Regions from separate parts of the Streptomyces sp. XD-27 genome, predicted to be linked through region 2. Evidence: riboswitches for the same ligand, from Rfam matches in the RefSeq annotation. Region 2 holds a riboswitch; the other holds the start of a gene.
The links. A riboswitch is a leader RNA that binds a small molecule or an ion and turns the genes downstream of it on or off. The one in region 2 is predicted to bind cyclic di-AMP.

Region 1 (7,692 bases), 4.9 Mb from region 2:
CTGACCCGCGCCGCCCGGCTGACCCCGGACCCCCGGACCCGAGCCCGCCGCCTGACGGACGCGGCCGTCACCGCCTGGCTCGGCGGCCGCCCCGGCCAGGCCCAGACCGCCCTGGCCGCCGCCGCGGAGGCGACCCGGGACCCCGCCGTACGCACCGAACTCGCGCAGCTGCGCGGCCGCTTCGAACTGACCGCGGGCGATGCCGCCGAGGCCCTGCGGATCTTCCTGGCGGCGGCGGACGGGGCGGCGACGCGGGCGCGGGGCGCTGATCCGGGTGCGAGTGTGGGCGCTGATCCGGGTGCGGGTGCGGATTCGGGTGCGGGTTCGGCGGGCGCGGACGGGACGGCGGCGGTCCGAGCCGAGCGCGCTGACCGCGCCGGGCTCGGCGACCGTGCCGGGCTCGGCGACCGTGCCGACGCGGTCGCCCATGCCACCGAGGCCGGGGAACCCGTGGCGGAGTACGGCCGGGAGGCCGAGCCCTGCGCGGCCCGGCCCGCCGCCGCCCCGGACGCGGCCCGGCACGCCGCCGCCCCGGCCGAAGCGCACCGCCAAGCGCTCCGGCAGGCCGTCTCGCTGCTCGCCGATGCCGCCGAAGCCGCCGCGTACGTCGGCGACACCGACGCCGCCGTACGGATCGGCCGCCGCGCCGAGGAGCTGGACGGGCCGTGGGACCCCGCGACCGCGTTTCTGCGGGACATGCTGGTCGGAGCCGGAGCGTTGCAGGGCGGGGACGCCCCGCGCGGGGTGCCGCTGCTGCGGCGGGCGCTCGCCGGCGTCCGGGGCGACGAGGACGACGCGGCCACCCTGCTGTGGGCGGCGAAAGCGGCCAGTCTGCTGGGTGAGGGCGACGCCGCCGCGGACTACGCCGCGCGGGCCGGAGGCGTGGCCCGGGTGTCCGGGATGACCGGCACCCTCCCCGTCGTCCTGGAGAACGCGGCCACCGCCGAGCGCATGAACAGCCGGTTCGCGCTCAGCGCCGCGCTGTCCACCGAAGGCCTCGCCCTGGCCCGCGCGTCGGGAGCCGCCAACTCCGCCGCCGCGCACCTGGCCAACCTCGCGGTCTGCGCCGCCGTCAGCGGCCGCGAGGACGACTGCCACGAGCACGCCCACCAGGCGCTGGCCATCGCGATCCCGCACCGGCTCGGGCTGCGGGCCGGCATCGCCTCCTACGCGCTCGGCGTACTGGACCTGGCCCTGGGCCGGTTCCGGCAGGCCCACGAGCGGTTCACCGCGCTGACCGCCGCGGGCCCCGGCGCCGGGCACCCCGTCGTCGTATGGGGCTCGGTGGCGGACCGGGCGGAGGCCGCCGTCGCCGCGGGCGACCGGGCCGCCGCCCGCGCCGCCGTCGACTTCCTCGCCCGCTGGTCGGCGCATGCCGCGTCGCCGCGCTCCCGCGCGCTCCTCGCCCGCTGCCGGGCGCTCGCCGCCGGGGACGACGACGCGGCCGTGGCCCTGCTCCGCGACGCGCTCGGGCTGCTCGCCGCCGACAGCGGCGCCGGGTACGACCGCGCCCGTACCGCGCTCCTCCTCGGCGAGCGGCTGCGCCGCGACCGGCGGGCCGCCGAGGCCCGCCCGCACCTGCGGCAGGCCGCGGAGGCGTTCCGGCGGATGGGCGCCGAGCCGTGGGAACGCCGGGCCCTGGGAGAGCTGCGGGCCGCGGGCGAGACCGCCGACCGGCCCGCGCCGGACGCCCTGGCCGCCCTCACCGCGCAGGAGCTGCGCATCGCCCGGCTGGTCGCCGAGGGCGCGTCCAACAAGGAGGTCGCCGCCCGGCTCTTCCTCAGCCCCCGCACCGTCGAATACCACCTGTACAAGCTGTATCCGAAGCTCGGGATCACCTCGCGCACCGAGCTGGCCCGCCTCGTACAGCGCACCGCCCCGTAGGGCCACCGGCCCGCCCCCGTAGGCCCCGTAGTCCGTACCAGTAGTCCTACGGATGGCACCGGTGCCGCGTCCCGGCAGAGTTCCTCCCGTTGGGGCGACACCGTCTCGGCGCAGGCGACACGACAAAGGAACACATCCACATATGACTGCTGACGCGCGGCTGATCCAGGTAGGCGACATCGAGCTGTGGACCGAGGAGTTCGGCGACCCCGCCCACCCCCCGGTCCTGCTCATCATGGGCTCGATGACCCAGGGCCTGCTGTGGCCCGACGAGTTCGTGGGGCGGCTGGCGGCCGCCGGGTACCGGGTCATCCGCTACGACCACCGGGACGTCGGCCGCTCGACGGCCCGCGACTTCGAGACCTACCCGTACACCTGGGCCGCGCTCAAGGACGACGCCCTGGGGCTGCTCGACGCCCTCGGCATCGACCGCGCCCACCTCGTCGGCCACTCCGCGGGCGGACTGATCGCCCAGTGGATCGCCGCCGAGCACCCCGAGCGGGTGCCCACGCTCACCGTGATCGGGTCCTCGCCGCTCGGCGGCCGCGAGGCGCAGGTGCTGATCCGGGCCCTGACGGGCGAGCCGCAGGAGGCGGGCAGCCTGCCGGAGCCGAGGCCGGAGTTCACCGAGTTCTTCCGGACGGCGATGGCCGCCCCGCCGCCCGCCGACCGCGCCGCGGCGATCGACTTCCAGATCGAGATGGCCAGGGTGCTGAACGGCACCGCCCTGCCGTTCGACGAGGACGCCCAGCGCCGCCTCGAAGAGCGGCTCTTCGACCGCGCCCGCGACCCCCGCGCGGCGGTCAACCACCGCCTCGCCGGAATGGCCGACCCCGAGGTCGAACCCGTCGGCGCCCTGGGGCGGGTGCAGGCACCCACTCTCGTGGTCGAGGGCACCTGCGAACCGGTCAAGCCGGGCCACGGCCGCCTCATCGCCGAGGCGATCCCCGGCGCCCGCCTCCTGACGGTCCCGGACATGGGCCACATGATCGCGCCGGAGGCCGTGGCGCCGGTCGCCGCGGCCCTGGTCGACCACCTGTCGGCGGCGGCCCCGCCGTCGCCGGCAGCGCACCGACGGTGACCGAACAGCCCGGGCGTCCGTACGGCGTACGCCCGGGCCAGGTCCCGTCCGGGCTCCGGGCCAGGTGTCGTCCAGGCCCGGGTCGGGTGTCGTCCGGACTCCGAGCCAGGGTCGTCCGAGCCCCGGGCCAGGTGTCGTCCGGGCCCCAGCGGGGCACCCGTGGAGCCATGGTGCGGCCCAATGACGAGGTCGCGGCCCTGCTCCAGGAGTACGCCGACCTCATCGCGATCACCGGCGGCGACGCCTTCAAGGCGCGCGCCTACGAGAAGGCCGCCCGCGCGATCGGCGGCTACCACGCCGACGTCTCCACACTCGACGCCAAGGGCCTGCGCGAGATCCCGAACGTGGGGAAGTCGATCGCCGACAAGGTCGTGGAGTACCTGCGCACCGGCCACGTGTCCACGATCGAGGAAGTCAGGGTCGCGATCCCGGCCGGGGTCCGCGAGCTGATGACCATCCCCATGCTGGGCCCCAAGAAGGCCATGGCGCTCTACGAGGAGCTGCGCATCTCCTCCGTGGACGAGCTGCTCGACGCCCTCCACGAGGAGCGGCTGCGCGACGTCAAGGGCTTCGGGAAGAAGACCGAGGAGAACATCCTGCACGGCATCGCCCTCATGCAGAAGGCGGGCGGCCGCATCCTCCTCAACGCCGCCATGGACGTCGCCGAGCAGGTCGTCTCCGAGCTGTCGCGGGTCACCGGGTGCGAAGGCTGCACGTACGCCGGATCGCTGCGCCGTATGAAGGAGACCATCGGGGACATCGACGTCCTCGTCGCCGCCGACCGGTCGGCGGCGTTCATGGACGCGTTCAGCGGTCTGCCGTACACCGCCGAGGTCATCGCGCACGGCGAGAAGAAGACCTCCATCCGCACCACCAAAGGGCTCCAGGTGGACCTGCGGGTGCTGCCCCCCGACTCATGGGGCGCGGGCCTGCAGTACTTCACGGGCAGTAAGGCGCACAACATCCGGGTCCGCGAGATGGCGGTGCGCCACAAGCTCAAGCTGTCCGAGTACGGCCTGTTCCACGCCAAGAGCGGAAGGAAGATCACCTCGCAGACCGAGGAGGAGATCTACGACCGGCTCGGCCTGCCCTGGATCCCGCCGACCCTGCGCGAGGACCGCGGCGAGGTGGCCGCCGGGCTGCGCGGCGAACTCCCCGAGCTGGTCACCGAGGAGGACATCCGCGGCGACCTGCACACGCACACCGACCTCACCGACGGCCTCGCCCCGCTGGAGGAGATGGTCGCGGCCGCGGCGGCCCGCGGCTACGCGTACTACGCCGTCACCGACCACGCCCCGGACCTCGTCATGCAGCGGATGACCGACGAGAAGATGCTCGCCCAGCGCGAGCGGGTGCGGGAACTGGACCGCGAGCACCGCCGGATGCGGGTGCTGCACGGCACCGAGCTCAACATCGGCCCCGACGGGGACGTGGACTGGCCCGGCGACTTCCTCGAAGGCTTCGACGTGTGCGTGGCCTCGGTGCACTCGCACTTCAGCCAGAGCCGGGAGGCGCAGACCCGGCGGCTCATACGGGCCTGCGAGAACCCGTACGTCGCGGTCATCGGCCATCCGACCACCCGGCGGATCGGCAAGCGGCCCGCCATCGACGCCGACTTCGACGCGGTGTTCGAGGCGTGCGCCAGAACCGGCACGGCGCTGGAGGTCAACGCCCATCCGGAACGGCTCGACCTGGGCGACGAGGAGATCCTGCGCGCCAAGCGGTACGGGGTGAAGTTCGCGGTGAACTCCGACGCCCACGCCACCCCCCATCTGGCGTACATGCGCTACGGCGTGGGCACCGCGCAGCGGGGCTGGCTCACCCCCGACGACGTCATCAACACCTGGCCGCTCCAGCGGCTGCGCCGCTTCCTGCGCGAGGGCCGGAATCGATCACTCCACCAGGCGGATTCCACTCGTTCGTGAGAGAACAACTCCCGTTGCACGAAGGCACGTTCAGGCCCCTCGGTGAAGGAGTGCGGAGTCTCCCGTGGCATTGGAATTCCGAAATACGGCCGACGTGAAGAAGTTCACAGAAAGCCATCTCGGCTCTGAAGTCCGATGGTTGATGGTGCAGGATCTCCTCCCGGTACAAGATCCCGTCACCGAGGCGGGACCATCCGGGCGGACGCCGAGTCCTGCCGCCGCACCGGATGGCCGGACAGATACGCACAGCGGCAGGAGCGGGAGACCCAAGCACGGCGGACCACGAACACGGTGGTCCTTGGGGTGAAGCCACTTATGTGGCCGGGCAACTTCGCCGGCCCGAACCCGACAGGTCATCTTTCGCAGGCGGATGACGAAGGGCTTCGGCATGTCCGCGATTTCTCGCAAGACCGTGCTTCCCCGTATACCCGCGCTCATATCCAGGACGGGTCAGGTCTCGGCGCTCACCGTGGCGACCGTCACCGCGTCCCTGCTGGTCCCGGGTATGAGCTCCGACGCACAGGCGGCGACCTTGGGATCCAAGGCGCTCAAGATCGCCGCATCGAAGAAGGGCGCACCCTACTCGTACGGGGCAGCGGGCCCCAACCGGTTCGACTGTTCCGGGCTGACGCTCTATTCCTACAAGAAGGCGGGCAAGACGCTGCCGCGTACGGCGGCCGCCCAGTACAACAAGTCCCGGCACGTATCCTCGGGTTCTCGTAAAGCCGGTGATCTGGTGTTCTTCCATTCCGGCGGCAGCGTCTACCACGTCGGGATCTACGCCGGAAAGAACCAGATCTGGCACTCGCCCAAGCCGGGGAAGTCCGTCCGGCTGGAAAGGATCTGGACCCGCCAGGTGTGGTACGGACGGGTCAACTAGGCAATTCCGGGGCGGGCCAGGACCGCAGGGTGCGCCGACTGGTGAACCGGTGCTCGCGGCCGGTGACCGGGTCGGTGAACGCCAGCTCCCGGGCGAGCAGCTGCAGCGGTTCGCTGAAGTCGTCGGGGGCGGGATCGCCGACCACCGGGTAGACCGGATCGCCGAGGATCGGTACCCCGAGCGCGTTCATGTGCACCCGCAGCTGATGGGTGCGCCCGGTCACCGGGCGCAGCCGATAGCGGCCGAGCCCGCCCCGGTGCTCGACCAGCTCGACGCGGCTCTCGCTGTTGGGCGGGCCCGCCACCTCCCGCGCGGCCATCACTCCGCGCTCCTTGACGATCCGGCTGCGCACCGTCCGCGGCAGCGTCAGCCCGGGGTCGTGACGAGCGACGGCCTCGTACTCCTTGCGCACCGCACGGTCCTGGAACAGCGACTGGTACGTGCTGCGGTGCTCCGGCCGGATCACGAACATCACGACGCCCGCGGTGAGCCGGTCCAGCCGGTGGGCGGGGCTCAGCTCGCGCAGGCCCAGGTCCCGGCGGAGCCGCACCAGGGCGGTCTCGGTCACGTGGCGGCCACGGGGCGTGGTGGACAGGAAGTGCGGTTTGTCCACCACCAGCAGGTTCTCGTCGCGGTGGAGCACCTCCAGCTCGAAGGGGACCGGCACCTCCTCGCGCAGCGGCCGGTAGAACCACAGGAAGGCGCCGGGCGTGAAGGGGGCGCCGGGCGCGACGGGCCCGTCCGCCCCGACGATCCCGCCCTCGTCCAGCAGGGCGTCGACCCGATCGGGCCCCAGCGCGGGCAGCCGGTCGACCAGGTGGTCCCGAATCGTCGCCCAGTCCCCTTCGGCGGGCAGCCGCAGCCGGACCGGGTCGATGCCGTCGCGCTGCGGCAGGGGGCGGGCGGGGCGGTGGTTCTGCGTCTCATCGTGCTGCCAGCCTATGGCGTGCCCGGCCCTGGTCGGCCCGGCCGGCCCTTGCCCGGCCCGGCACCGGACCCCTGGGGCGGGGGTGGGCCGGGCCGCACGGGGTACTCGGAGGGCCCGACGACCCGGGCGGCGGGCGCCGGGCGGGTCCGGAAGGAGCAGCCATGCAGAAGGACACCCCCTCGCCGTGGGAGCACACCCCCTCTCAGGCCGAGGGAGAACGGGACGACGAGAACGAGACACCCGGCAGGAGGCTGCCAGGAACCGAGAAGCACCCGGACGTCCCGCGCACCACGCCGTCCCAGGCGGAGGGCGAGCGCGACGACACTCTGTGACCGCGACGGCGTACGGTTAGGGTCGGGGCGGGACCGGAAACGATCACGGGGAGCCGAGCGGACATGGGCGGGGACACGGGGGGAGCGCTGCTGCGCCTGAGCGGGGTGAGCCGTACGTACGGCGAACGGCAGGCGCTGCACCCGCTGGACCTCGACGTGGCCGGTGGCACGTGCACAGCGCTGTTCGGCCACAACGGCTCCGGGAAGTCCACCCTGTTGCGCATCGCCGCGGGCCGCGACGCGCCCACCACCGGCCAGGCCCTGTTCGCGGGCCGCCCGGTCCACGAGGACGACCCCGAGGTCCGGGCCCGCGTCGCCGTCGTCGGCGACATGGTCGCCTGCTATCCGGACCTCACCGTCCGCGAACATCTCGAACTGGTCGCCGTCGCCCACGCGGTGGCCGACGCGGACGCCTGGATCGACCATGTGCTGGCCGACCGCCGGCTGTCCGACCACGCCGCCGCTGTGCCCGGATCCCTGTCGTCCGGACAGATGCAGTCCCTGCTGCTGGCCGCCGCGCTCGTCCGGCCACGGGACCTGCTCATCCTCGACGAACCGGAGCAGCGCCTGGACCCCGGAGCCCGCGACCGCCTGGCCGAACTGCTCGTGGCCGAGAAGGCCGACGGCGTCGCGGTGCTCCTCGCCACCCACCAGGCGGAACT
Region 2 (7,692 bases):
GCAGGCGAGGAGCGCGAGCTCCGTGCCACGGCGCTTGGGGGCCGGAGCAGCACCGGGGGAGCGGTGGCGGTCGATGCTGCGGCGGCGGTCATGGCGGGGAATGTAGCCGCTCGGCTCGGGCCGGAGCCCTCAGACGCGCGCGCCTGCCCGCGCACCGCGACCACCCGGCGGAACGGTGCCTGCGCCACGGGGTGGACGTACCGCCTCCGCGAGCGTCCGGCTGAACGTCCGTATGCGCTCGGTCTCGTGGGAGCGCCGCCACACCAGGCCCAGGACCGACTCCGGCGCGCCGGTGACCGGCACGAACGCCACATCCCTGCGCCCCTGGTGCAGCGCGGTCGGCGCGCAGCACAGCATCGTGCCCCGGTCCGCCGCGACGTAACTCAGCCCTTCCTGGAGCGTGCGCACCTCGGGGCCGCGCGGGATCGGCCGCCCGTCCGGCGTCACGGTAGGGGCCATGGCCTCCCGCCAGTACCGCGGCGCGGGTGCCGTCGGGCCGATCAGCCGGGAGTCCGCCAGCTCCTCCACGGACACCGACGCCCGTGCCGCGAACGGGTGCCGCACCGAGACGGCCAGGGTCTGCGGCTGCCGCGAGAAGGCCGGACCCGGTATCAGGTCCGGCTCGGCGACCGGCAGCAGGACGATGGCCGCGTCCACCGCGCCGGAGCGCAGCGCGCCGAACGGGTCACCCAGCGGGATCTCGACGGTCTCGACCTCGCAGCCCGGATGCCGGTCGCGGAAGTCGGCGACCACCGCCATGACGTACTCGTCCGCCGTGCCCTGGAAGCCCAGGCGCAGCGGCTCCCCGAGGCCGCGGGCGGCTGCCCGCGCGGAGTCCACCGCGCCGCGCAGGGCGCCGTACGCGGGCCGCAGCTCGGCCAGGAAGCGCTCACCGAGCGGGGTCAGCCGGACGCGGCGGCTGGTGCGGTCCAGCAGCCGGGCGCCGATCCGCCGCTCCAGCGAGCGCAGGAGCTGGCTCACCCGGCTCTGTGTCACGTACAGCCGCTCGGCCGCGCGCCCGAAGTGCAACTCCTCGCTGAGGGCGAGGAAACACTCCAGCTCGCGTATCTCCAGACCGCCGCCGCGCGCGTCGGCGCCTGCCACCCGGCCTTCCCCTGCCACCCGGCCTCCCCCTGCCTCCCCCTGAATGAAGCAACCGATCGATGAGTCTGACTCATACAAGGCTGAGCGTTTCGCCGTTGTTCCCGGACGGGGCACAGCTGTTCGCTGGAGGCATGTCCGAAGCCACGGAAACCACCCTCGCCGCGTCCTCTCCTGACGGCGCGTCACCCCAGGCCCGCACCGCCTGGCTCGCCGTCGCCACGGTCGCCGTCGGCATCTTCGCCGTCGTCACCACCGAGATGCTGCCGGTCGGTCTGCTCACCTCCATCGGCGCCGCCCTCGGGACCTCCGACGGCACGGTGGGGCTGGCCCTGACCGTGCCCGGCCTGGTCGCCGCGGTCGCCGCCCCGCTGCTGACCGTCGCCGTCGGCCGGCTGGACCGGCGACTGGTGCTGTGCGGACTGATGGGCCTGCTGGCCGCCGCCAATCTGGTCTCCGCCCTGGCCCCGGCCTTCCCCGTCCTGCTCGCCGCCCGGGTCATGGTCGGCGTCAGCATCGGCGGTGTATGGGCCATTGCGGGCGGTCTGGCCGCCCGGCTCGTGCCGGAGCGGTCCGCGGGCGCCGCCACCTCCCTGATCTTCAGCGGCGTCGCCGTCGCCTCGGTGCTCGGGGTGCCCGCCGGGACGCTGATCGGCGACCTGGCCGACTGGCGGGCGGCGTTCTGGACCGTCTGCGCGCTGGCGCTGGCCGTCACGGTCGCCATGGCCGTTCTGCTGCCCCCGCTGCCCGCCGACCGCCCGGTCCGGCTCGGCGAGGTGCCCGGTCTGTTCCGTAAAGCTCAGCTCCGGGCCGGGCTGGTCACCACCGGGCTGCTGGTGGTGGCGCACTTCGGCGCGTACACGTACGTGCGGCCGGTGCTGGAGGACGTGTCCGGCGTCGGCGCGGGCCTGATCAGCACGCTGCTGCTGGTGTACGGCGTGGCGGGTGTGGCCGGGAACTTCCTGGCCGGGTCGGCGGCGCACCGCGACCCGCGCCGGACGCTGATGGTCCTGTGCGCGCTGCTGGCGGTGGCCGAGCTGCTGGTCCCGCTCCTGGGCCGGACCACGGCCGGGGCCGCCGCGCTGCTGGTGCTGTGGGGGCTGGCGTACGGAGGCGTGTCCGTCACCACCCAGAACTGGATGCTGCGGTCCGCGCCGGAGGCGCGCGAGGCGGCCTCCGCCCTGTTCGTCGGGGTCTTCAATCTGGCCATCTCGCTCGGCGCGCTGCTGGGCGGCCGGGTCGCCGACCACATCGCCCTGTCCGGCGTGATGTGGTGCGGCGGCGCGCTGGCGGTACTGGCGCTGCTGAGTGCGGGGGTGCTGGGCCGGGCGAGGCGTGCGCGGCACGGGTGACACCCTCCGTGACGGCCGCTCACGTTCCGGCGTCCCGATCCGCCCGTATGGCGCAGACGGCGGGAGGCCGCCACCCATCGGTGGGATCATGAATGTCAGGGGACTCTTCTTCGGGGAGTGAGCCCGATGGCAGCGAGCATGTACGTGGTCTGGAGCGCGGTGGAGCCCGGGCGCGTCGTCTACGAGACGCACGCGATCGAGGCGATCACGGATGCCGCGGGCGTGCACGCGGAGGTCAAGAGCGAGACCCACGAGGTCGCGCTCCGCAGCCGGGCGCACGCGCGGTCGATCGCGGAGGCGGGAGGCTACGAGCTACGGGGCGAGGGCGAGGCGTGGGAGAGCCTCCCCGAGGAGAGCCCTCCCGAAGAGTGACGTCCACCCGGAAAGGCCGAAAGGGCTGGGGAAAATCCGACGCCCGAGGCGTCCGGCGCCGCAGGGGGGAAGTGCGGGCCGGAGGCCTCGGGCGTGGTCTGTGACGACGCGCTGGCGCTGTCTGATCGGGTTCGGCTGGTGCCGGAGGATCAGATGCTGACGCCGTGGGCGCGCAGGTAGGCCAGCGGGTCGACGTCCGAGCCGTAGCCGGCGGCGGAACGGATCTCGAAGTGCAGGTGCGGGCCGCTGCTGTTGCCGGTGGTGCCGGACAGGCCGATCTGCTCGCCGCCGGTCACGGTCTCGCCGACGGTGACCGAGAGGGACGACAGGTGGGCGTACTGGCTGTACTTGCCGTCCTCGTGGCGGATGACGACCTGGTTGCCGTAGGCGCCACCCCAGCCGGCGGAGACGACCGTGCCGGAGCCGACGGCCTTGATGCCGGTGCCGGTGGCGACGGGGAAGTCGACGCCGGTGTGGTAGCCGCTGGACCAGGCGCTGCCGGCCTGGTGGTACGGGGTGCCCATCGGGGCGTCGACCGGGGCGGTCCAGCCCGTGGCCGGGGCCTGGTGCGCCGGGGCGGCGGGCTTCGGGGCCTCGTGCGCCGGGGCGGCCGGCTTCGGGGCGGCGTGCTTCGGGGCGCGCGGCGTGGCGGCCTGCTCGGTCAGGGACAGGTCCTGGCCGGGGAAGATGAGGTTCGGGTTGTCGCCGACGACCTCGCGGTTGGCCTCGTAGACGGCCTGCCAGCCACCGTCGACGCCGTGCGTCTGGGCGATCTTGTACAGGGTGTCGCCGCTGACGACGGTGTAGTTCTGCTCCTGCGCCGGCGCGGCGGGCTTGGCGTGCTTCGGGCCGGCCTTCGGGGCCTCGGCCTTCGGAGCCTGCGCCTTCGGGGCGGCCGCGGGGCGGCCTTGGCGCCGTCGGGGGAGATCGCCGGGGCGGGGCCGCCCTGGGTCAGCCCGGCCTTGCCGGAGCACACCGGCCAGGCGCCCGGGCCCTGCTCGGCCAGGACCTTCTCGGCGATGGCGATCTGCTGGTCCTTGGTGGCCAGGTCGGCGCGCGGCGCGTACTTCGTGCCGCCGAAGGCCTCCCAGGTGGACTGCGTGAACTGCAGGCCGCCGAAGAAGCCGTTGCCGGTGTTGATGCTCCAGTTGCCGGAGCTCTCGCAGTCCGCGACCTTGTCCCAGGTGTCCACGGAGGCGGCGTTGGCCGCGGTGGCGCCAACGAAGGGAAGGGCAACGCCGGCACCGCTCGCGGCGAGCGCGAGGGAGACCTTGGCGATGCGGCCGGGGTTATAGCGACGGTGACGTCCGCGAGCAGACATAGGGGTGTTCCTCTCCTACGCCTGCGAGGTGAGCTGTCGGGTTCGGGCTGGAGTTGCCCGGCCGCGTAAGAGGGCAGCATTCACTGCCACCGCAACGCGTCTTCACCCCAAGCCGATTCGCGGGATCCGCGACTCGGCACTTACCTGGTTCCCCCGCTCCTGCCGTGATGCGTCGTCGTTTCTCCTCGGCCGGCGGCAGGATTCGGCGCTCCGGCTTCGGGTCCCCCGAGCCTCTATGGCTGCGGGAGCGGCGGCCACCGTAAGCGGAAGAAATTCACGGTCACAAGCCGCGTGACATGGGGCGATGATCCATTTCCGAATTGACACGGTATTTATGTCACGCTGCGTTTTGGATCTCTTTCGCAGTGAAATGGAGATCTTGCGCAGCGGCGTCACGGAAAAGCGCGCGGTAACCGATCTGACGCATTGCTTATGTGATGCCACGGTGGGGTCACGGGTTCATCGGTATTCCTGTGACCTCGGCCACGGAGGTCCGCTATAACGGCATGAGGCGTTAAAAGTCCGATTTGATCGATGAGTTGCGGGCCGGGCCCTGAGGTGGGGCAGGTCGCCGTCCTGTCGGCAGGACAACGCGACGCAGGCGCGCCCCGGTGGCGGTGCAACACGGCAATCGAATGGCTTGCCTGTGGCGCCATAGTGGAGCGATGATGGCGCCATGGAGCTTATGCGGTATGTCGACAACCTGCGCCAAGAGCTCTCGGTTGCCGTCGAGGCGGGTGACGAGGAAGCACGCGAACTCGCCGAACGCCTCGTGACACCGCTGTCCTCCGCAGTCCGGCTGGTTCTGCTGGACGCTCTGTCGGCCGCCGCGGACGAGATCACCCGGGACCTGGCCCCGGGGTCGGTCGAGATCCGGCTGCGCGGGCTCGACCCGACCTTCGTGGTGACACTACCCCCCACCGATCATGCGCTCGTGGATGAGGTCGAAGGGGGCTTCGAACGGTCGCACAACGGTGTGGCGCCACCGCTGTCCGCCATGGCGCCGGTATCGGCGACCGGGGAGGAGGGCGCGACGGCCCGTATCAACTTCCGGCCGCCGGAGCATCTCAAGGCCCGGATCGAGGAGGCCGCCGGCCGCGAGCAGCTGTCGGTCAACGCCTGGCTCGTCAGAGCGGTGTCCACGATGCTCGAATCCGGCGAGCGCGGCCGCCGCCCCGACCGGCGCGCCCCGTGGAGCGGTCGGCGTTACACGGGCTGGGTGAGCTGACCGTACCCTGCGCCGGGCGCCGCGGCCGTCTTGCCCGTGCTACCTGCGGGGGCGCTCGACCGGGCACCGCCGTGCTGCTCGACGCGCGGTCCACGTCGGGCATCGACAGGCCACGGCCCGGTCGCGCCTCAGCAGCGCGCCGGCGCCGGCACCGCGGGCCCCGGGGACTGTTCCCCCGGCGGTTTTCCGGGGCCCGCATCCCCTCGCCCTCAGCCCCTCAGCTCGGCATTCTGCGGCTGTTCCTGAGTGTGGTCGGAGATGTTGAGAGAGCAGCACGGAGAGGGCTGCGGGAACGAGCTCCGGGACAGGCGCTGGTAGGTGTACGCCGCGGAGACAAGTGTCATGTGGTGGTACCAGCCGGGGAAGGAGCGGCCCTCGAAGTCGAGGAGCCCGAAGTCGCTTTCCATGGCGGTGACCGCGGTGCCGGTGCACGTCCGCAAGGCGGCGAGTGAGGCAACGTTGTCCAGGCTCCGATGGGTCAGGCTGGTGATCCACATGGCGCCGGTGCGGTTGTCCGGAAGCACCTCGGTGAAGAGCCGGTAGGGATATTCGGCGGCCGGCCCCGTCCGCACCCCGGGAAGGTGGACCAGCGCGGAATGCACGCGACGTGATTGCTGTTGTCCGTCCGGCGTGCTGATCAGCACGGTCTCGGGGCTGCTGCCGGAGGAAGCGTGGTCCTTCGCACTGATCGGCCCCGGGACGTTTGAGGCGCGTTCCCCGGCGGGAAGGACCTTCAGGTGTTGCGGTACGGCAACCACGAAGTCGCGCCCCCGTTGACTGAGTCCGCGCAGGAGAAGTCCGACATCCGGATCGTCACTCATGTCGGCCACGACCGGCGCGCCGGTGGAAGCGGTTCGGGCCGTCAGCGTGTCGACGAGGTCAAGGGCGTGGGCCCACAGGGGGCGGTACTCAACAGTGTCCGGGATACGTGCGCGTTTACGTAGCTGTACGTCCTCCGTCCACGGCGCGGGCAGGAACAGGCGCCAGTCGACAGGGACTTGTACGGCGCCGATGCACAGGAACGCACCGAGCCCCCGCTGGCAGTTGAGGGTCCGGCCCGAGGAGGGGTCGAAGCAGCGGTGTACGCCGACCGACCGCTGACCGCGCTTGGGCATGACCGCGCGGCCGAGCGTCCACGCGGAGGCGGGGCCCTGCCCCTCGGTCCAGCGGGTGAGTTCGCGCATCACCGGCTCCCAGTCCCATGGGCTGAGGCTCACGAACTGGCGCAGCGACTGCATCGCGGTGGGGGACGCCGAGACGGCGTCGGCCAGGCGGCGGACGGACTTCTTGCCGGGAGTGATGAGCAGCGCCGCCAGATAGGCCTGCGCCCACCTGCGTTGGTCCGCTCGCCGCAGGTTCCCGAAGAGCCTCTCGGTGAAGTCGTTCAAGGGCACATCATGATTGCTGACGGGCACTACGTCGACCGGAGCCGTTGTGGCAAATGTGCAGGGCGCAACCATGCTGCAATCACTCCCAGACGTCCCCTGAGCGGCGGCTGCCAGTCGACGAGTCTAAAGCCTGTCCGACAATGCCAGGTCGGGGACGGTCTCCCTTCCTGGAACGACAGCCGACGAGAGTTCGGGGCCGTGGCGGTCGCCGCCATGTGTCCGGCGCCGCGCACCGTCGTCCAGCGCCGCGGCCCGCGCGGCAGTGGCCACACTTGGCTCTGGCCTGCGAGGACGTGCGGGTTGTCCGGGTCAGGTGGTCCGGTGACGCCGACTCGACCCGGGGCGATCAGCCCGCCCCACCGGCTGCCGGGTGCGGGCCGAGACGACTCGCACGAGCAGCCCGACGCGGCTCCCGGACTGCCAGCTACGAGACAGTCTCTTGCTTCACCGGGCTCGCCGTACCCCCAATGATTGGCCGCTTCCTGACAACGCGGAACCGCCACCTTTGCGGAGTCGTTCGCGCGCGACGCCCGGGGTGGCAATATAGTTGCATCAAGAAGACGTTAAGGTGCCCCGCCGATGGCTCGGGACCCTGCGGAACATGAAATTCCGCTGAGCCGGTCCACGGTCGCGTGACGAGCTATTGTTCGAACTTCGAAAAGTCGCGGCGAGCGACGGCCTCCTCCTTGAATCACCCACAGGTCCGGGCTCTACTGGAGAACCACTTCGAATCTGGATCTTCGGTCCCGGCGTGCGCACACGTCGGCGACCGACATGACGCGGGGGATGTGTGGTCGAGGTGTACGGGGGAGCGTGTTGATGAACGGATCCGCATCTGGACGGATGCCGACTGAATGCCTTCTACGCAGTCCTGATGCTTTTCAGCCATCAGGTGGCTGAAAAGCTGGACATGGCCCGATGGGGCGACCG

Region 1: it holds a riboswitch for cyclic di-AMP, as region 2 does, so the genes downstream of both, Q3Y56_RS02565 (C40 family peptidase) here and Q3Y56_RS24175 (transglycosylase family protein) in region 2, are expected to answer to the same signal.

What each region holds. Positions count from the first base shown of each region.
Region 1 is NZ_CP130713.1:595,150-602,841, reverse strand. It holds gene Q3Y56_RS02580 (LuxR family transcriptional regulator) at 1-1,884, shown strand, start outside; gene Q3Y56_RS02575 (alpha/beta fold hydrolase) at 2,027-2,965, shown strand; gene polX (DNA polymerase/3'-5' exonuclease PolX) at 3,133-4,890, shown strand; cyclic di-AMP (ydaO/yuaA leader) riboswitch at 5,084-5,274, shown strand; gene Q3Y56_RS02565 (C40 family peptidase) at 5,279-5,770, shown strand; gene Q3Y56_RS02560 (pseudouridine synthase) at 5,763-6,437, opposite strand; gene Q3Y56_RS02555 (hypothetical protein) at 6,860-7,030, shown strand; gene Q3Y56_RS02550 (ABC transporter ATP-binding protein) at 7,094-7,692, shown strand, end outside.
Region 2 is NZ_CP130713.1:5,535,394-5,543,085, forward strand. It holds gene Q3Y56_RS24155 (LysR family transcriptional regulator) at 130-1,104, opposite strand; gene Q3Y56_RS24160 (MFS transporter) at 1,236-2,453, shown strand; gene Q3Y56_RS24165 (hypothetical protein) at 2,580-2,825, shown strand; gene Q3Y56_RS24170 (peptidoglycan DD-metalloendopeptidase family protein) at 2,975-3,799, opposite strand; partial or broken gene Q3Y56_RS24175 (transglycosylase family protein) at 3,856-4,146, opposite strand; cyclic di-AMP (ydaO/yuaA leader) riboswitch at 4,152-4,331, opposite strand; gene Q3Y56_RS24180 (hypothetical protein) at 4,823-5,374, shown strand; gene Q3Y56_RS24185 (transposase) at 5,584-6,768, opposite strand.